Regions from separate parts of the Pseudarthrobacter niigatensis genome, predicted to be linked through region 2. Evidence: predicted binding sites of a transcription regulator. Region 2 holds the regulator's gene; the other holds the start of a gene.
What was found. Region 2 encodes LexA, which represses DNA repair genes until DNA is damaged. Its sites were predicted from a motif close to TCGAACANNTGTTCGA; they were not measured.

Region 1: a site for LexA is predicted at 1,421-1,436, ahead of J2T23_RS14700 (shikimate dehydrogenase). Genes of this name have one in related genera too.

The regions. Positions count from the first base shown of each region.
Region 1 covers NZ_JAUSTB010000010.1:77,492-79,879, reverse strand. Annotated here, with positions in the region: gene J2T23_RS14705 (bifunctional sugar phosphate isomerase/epimerase/4-hydroxyphenylpyruvate dioxygenase family protein) at 1-465, opposite strand, end outside; gene J2T23_RS14700 (shikimate dehydrogenase) at 465-1,346, opposite strand; gene J2T23_RS14695 (IclR family transcriptional regulator) at 1,501-2,358, opposite strand.
Region 2 covers NZ_JAUSTB010000006.1:252,607-254,994, forward strand. Annotated here, with positions in the region: gene J2T23_RS11585 (ATP-dependent DNA helicase) at 1-691, shown strand, start outside; gene lexA (transcriptional repressor LexA) at 739-1,473, opposite strand; gene J2T23_RS11595 (LysM peptidoglycan-binding domain-containing protein) at 1,831-2,181, shown strand; gene J2T23_RS11600 (histidinol-phosphate transaminase) at 2,243-2,388, shown strand, end outside.

The DNA.
Region 1 (2,388 bases), on a different contig from region 2:
CACCATCTCCACCAGGCGGTGGGCGTGCTCGTAGTCGTTGACGTACTTGCCCCACGCCAGGGCCTCGTAGGCCACCTTGACGCCGTGGTCCCCGGCCAGGTTGGCGAGCTGTGCCAGTTGTTCGGCGCGGACGGCATCGTCGTCGATGGTGGCGGTGGCAACGTTCGAGCACACCAGGATGGTGTCCATGCCCAGGCGTGCCATGAGTTTGAACTTGGCCTCGGCGCGCCGGAGGTTGGCTTTGAGCAGGTCCGGGGTGACGCCGTCGAAGTCGCGGAAGGGCTGGTACAGGTCCAGGCCGAGCCCCAGGTCCGTTGCCATTTTCCGGACGTCTTCCGGGCTGAGCGGCGAAGTGACAAGGTCCTGTTCGAAGATCTCGATGCCGTCGAAGCCCGCGATGGCGCAGGCCTGCATCTTTTCCTTCAGGGTGCCGGAGAGGCAGACGGTGGCGATTCCGGTGCGCATCAGGCGGCCACCTCCTCGGCGGCTACAAGGTCCAGGAAGTGCGAGCGCATGCGCTCCGGGTCAGCGTCCAGCCCGGTGAAGATCCGGAACGCGTCGGCGGCCTGGCCCACCGCCATGCGGCCGCCGTCCAGGACCTCGCAGCCCTTGGCGCGGGCGCCGCGGACCAGTTCCGTGTCGATGGGGCGGTAGACAATGTCGGCCACCCAGTGCCGGGGCTCGAGCAGGTCCAGGTCCAGCGGGACGCCGGGGTGGGCTGCCATGCCAACGGGTGTGCAGTGCACCAGGCCGTCGGCCAGCGGCATCAGCTGCGGCAGCTCCGTCGTCGTGCGTGCCGCCACGGTGCTGTCCGGGAAGAAACCTGCCAGTTCGGCGGCGCGCGCTGCGGCGCGCTGGGGATCCATGTCCACCAGCTCCAGGGTCTTGACGCCTGCGCTGAGCAGGGCGTAGGCGACGGCGGAGCCGGCACCTCCTGCGCCGAGCTGCACCACGCGGTCCAGCCGCGCGCCGGGCAGGCCGGATGCCAGGGCGGCGGCGAAGCCGGAAAAGTCCGTGTTGTGGCCGATGAAGCGGCCGTCCCGGATGACCACGGTGTTCACGGCGCCGAGCCGGCGGGCGTCCGGGCTGACCTCGTCCAGGTGCTGGAGTACCAGCTGCTTGCAGGGGTGGGTGATGTTCAGTCCGTTGAAACCCAGGGTGCGGGCGCTCTGCAGGATGGCTCCCACCGCTTCCCCGGTCAACCCCAGTTCGAGCAGGTCGATGGGCCGGTACAGGTAGCGCAGGCCCTGCACGTCACCTTCCCGTTCGTGCATGGGTGGCGTGAGCGATGGCGTGACGCCGTCACCAACCAGTCCCACCAGGTAGGACTCAGTTCGAATGCTCATGCGTGCAGCTCCTTTGGTACGGCACCGGGCAGGCGCGGACCTCGGGCCGCGCTGCGGGGTGATAGGGATTACAGTACAACAGATGTTCACTTATCGCACTTATGTTCTTCATACGAACAAAGGGGGGCGAAAAGTTGTTGGGGCGCTGGGCCCGCTATCGCTGCGGCAGCCGGGCCGCAAGCTCGGCGGCGGCCTCCTGCAGCAGGGGAACATGGGCGATCAAGTCCTCAAGGTCCAGCCGGAAGACGGGAACAGCCGTGGCCAGTGACGCGAAGGCGTGGCCTTGGCTGTTGAGCAGCGGGACGGCAACCGCCCGCATGCCGGCCTCATTCTCTTCATCCATGACGGCGTAGCCCTGCCGGCGGACCTGGGCAATCTCGGCCCTGAACGCCTCCCGGTCCGTGATGGACTTCCCGGTCAGCGGCTCAAGCGGCAACTCCGCGAGGAGCTTTTCGCGCTCCCCGTCCTCGGCGAATGCCACCAGGGCCTTCCCGACGGCGGTGGTGGACAAAGATCCCAGATGGCCGGGGTCGCTGGTCACCCGGAAGATCTGCGGGCCGTCCACTTTGCTGACAGTGAGGTGGTGGAGGCCGTCCCGGACGCTGAGGATGGTCGCTTCGCCGGTTTCGGCAGTCACCCTGCGCAGTACCGGCATGGCCGTACCGGCGAAACCGTGGTGGTTGGAAACACGCTGGCCCAGCTGGAAGATCCGGAGGCCGAGGTGGTAGCGGCGGCCATCCGGCTCGTAGTCCACGAATCCGTCGCGCGCCAGTGATCCGAGCAGGCGGTAGGTAGTGCTGAACGGCAGTTCCGCCCGGCGGGATATGTCGGCGGCACTTGCGCCACGGGGCTCCTCCCCCAGCAGCACCAGCAGTCCCAGGGCTTTGCCCACCATGTCCGTCCGGTCCGCCGCTTTCTTTGGCCCCACCTTCTTCCCACCGTCGGGCTCTTCCGCCAGCGCGGCAGGGTCCGGCTGAACGTCGTCGTTCATTGTGGCTTGGTTCACACTCATGCTTCGATATTGCCACAATGTGAGAGCTAT
Region 2 (2,388 bases):
CCTGATCGGTGACGGAGCGCCCAGCTGGACGGGCGTGGATGTTGGCTCGCCCTTCGACTATCCCAAACAGGGCATCCTTTACGTTGCCGGCCACCTGCCCAAGCCCGGCCGAGGTGTTTCACCGGAAGCCCTGGCCGAACTCGAAGCGCTCATCAAGGCCTCCAACGGGGGAGCGCTTTGCCTGTTCTCCTCGCGGCGGGCGGCCGAGGAAGCCGCCGATGCCCTCCGCCCGAAGCTCGACATGACTGTCCTCTGCCAGGGGGAGTCGACCATGACCGCCCTGGTCAAACAATTCGCGGACGAACCGGACACCTGCCTCTTCGGAACCATGTCCCTGTGGCAGGGCGTGGATGTTCCCGGTGGATCCTGCCGGCTGGTAGTGATTGACCGCATCCCGTTCCCGCGGCCGGACGACCCCCTCATGACGGCGCGTTCGCGTGCCGTGGCGCAGGCCGGCGGGAACGGTTTCATGTCTGTTTCGGCAACCCACGCTGCCATCCGGCTTGCCCAGGGGGCCGGCCGCCTGATCAGGTCAACCGGGGACAAAGGAGTGGTGGCAGTCCTGGACTCGCGGCTGGCCACCGAGCGCTATGCGGGATTCCTGCGCGGCGCCCTCCCGCCGTTCTGGGCCACCACTGACCGCGCCAAAGCGCTGGCAGCCCTCACCAGGCTGGGCGCCGACGCGTCCTGAGAACGGCCGGATAGCGCCTGCACGGATGCCGGGCAGGCGTGCGCAGGCTAGAGCGAACGCAGGACTGAGACGACCTTGCCCATGATGGTGGCATGGTCGCCCAGGATCGGTTCGTACTGGGTGTTCTGCGGCAGCAGCCAGGTGTGGCCGTCGCGCTGGCGGAAGGTCTTGACCGTCGCCTCGTCATCCAGCAGTGCAGCGACGATGTCCCCGTTGGCAGCGTCAGCCTGGCGCCGCACCACCACCCAGTCACCGTCGCAAATGGCGGCATCCACCATGGAATCGCCGGCCACCTTCAGCATGAAAAGTTCGCCCTGGCCAACCAGCTGGCGGGGCAGCGGCATGACATCTTCGACGAGCTGTTCGGCAAGGATGGGTCCGCCGGCGGCAATCCGGCCCACCAGCGGAACCATGGCCGTATCCAGGGCAGTAGGCAGCTCCGTTACGGTGGCGCTGTCCCCTGCGGCTTGGGGCGCACGGGACGTGCCCCCACTCTTTCCCCCGCCGTCCAGCGTCAGCGGCATCAACACTTCCATGGCACGGGGCCGCTTGGGGTCGCGCCGAAGATAGCCCAGCTTTTCCAGCTGCGAGAGCTGATGGGTCACGCTTGACAGGCTTGCAAGGCCGACCGTGTCGCCGATTTCCCGCATGGACGGCGGATACCCGTTCTCGTTAACGGAGCGCTGGATGGTCTCGAGGATCTTCTTCTGCCGGGGCGTCAGCCCCTTGGTGGTCCTCTTGGATTGCGGGGCGGTCCTGCCCCCGGCGGCTGCTGCTGCCATATTCGCCATTGCCTTTCGCTTGCCGCCGGAACTTCCGCCGGGCGCTGTTTCCGCCGTGCCGGTGGAAGGACTCCCACCGTCATTGTCAGACCCTGCTGGTCAACTTCAGGAGTGGTTGTTCTTGGTTCCAAAACTAGGCCAGCCATAGTGCTTTTTCAAACATTTGTTCTAGCGAGTCTCGACAATGTTCGTTGATAGGTGCTAAAACTTAACCAGCAAAGTTCGAATATGTGTTCTAACCAGCAGATGCCTCCTTCGAATACCCAGCCGGAAGATGTGCCCGGCGGCGGTGTGGAACGGCAAGGGCGTTGCGGGCGGACACCCGGGCAGCACGGCAAGTCCAGGAGGGCTTAGTTCATGTCAGCTTTAACTCTTCACCAGGTTTCACCATCGCCTGCACCGCTGCGGCTCACCCGCCGGGGGAGGATCGTCCTGATTGGGGTCCCGCTTGTAGTCCTCGCTGTTCTCCTGCTGTCACTCGCCGGGTTCTTCCATTCCCCGGCCAAGGCCTCGGATTCGGTTGCGGACCTCGCGGTGACACCCACCGTTACCGTGACGGTGCAGCCCGGACAGTCGTTGTGGGCCATTGCCGGTACCGTCGCGCCGGGCCGGGACGCCCGCGACGTCGTGGCGGACATTGTCCAGCTCAACAACCTTGACGCCGGCACCGTTCTTCCAGGCCAGCAGCTGTTCGTTCCCACCCACTGAGTGGGAAGCCGCGGGAACCGTCACATTTTCCGGTAGTTGCCGCGGCAACTAAACTGTTCAGGTGAACCAGCAGCTAGAACGTCTGAACCGGCTTCCCCTCCGCAGCAACCTTCGCGGACTGACTCCCTATGGGGCTCCCCAGCTGGACGTCCCCATCCTGCTGAACGTCAACGAAAACACCCATGGGGTTCCTGCCGATGTGCGGGC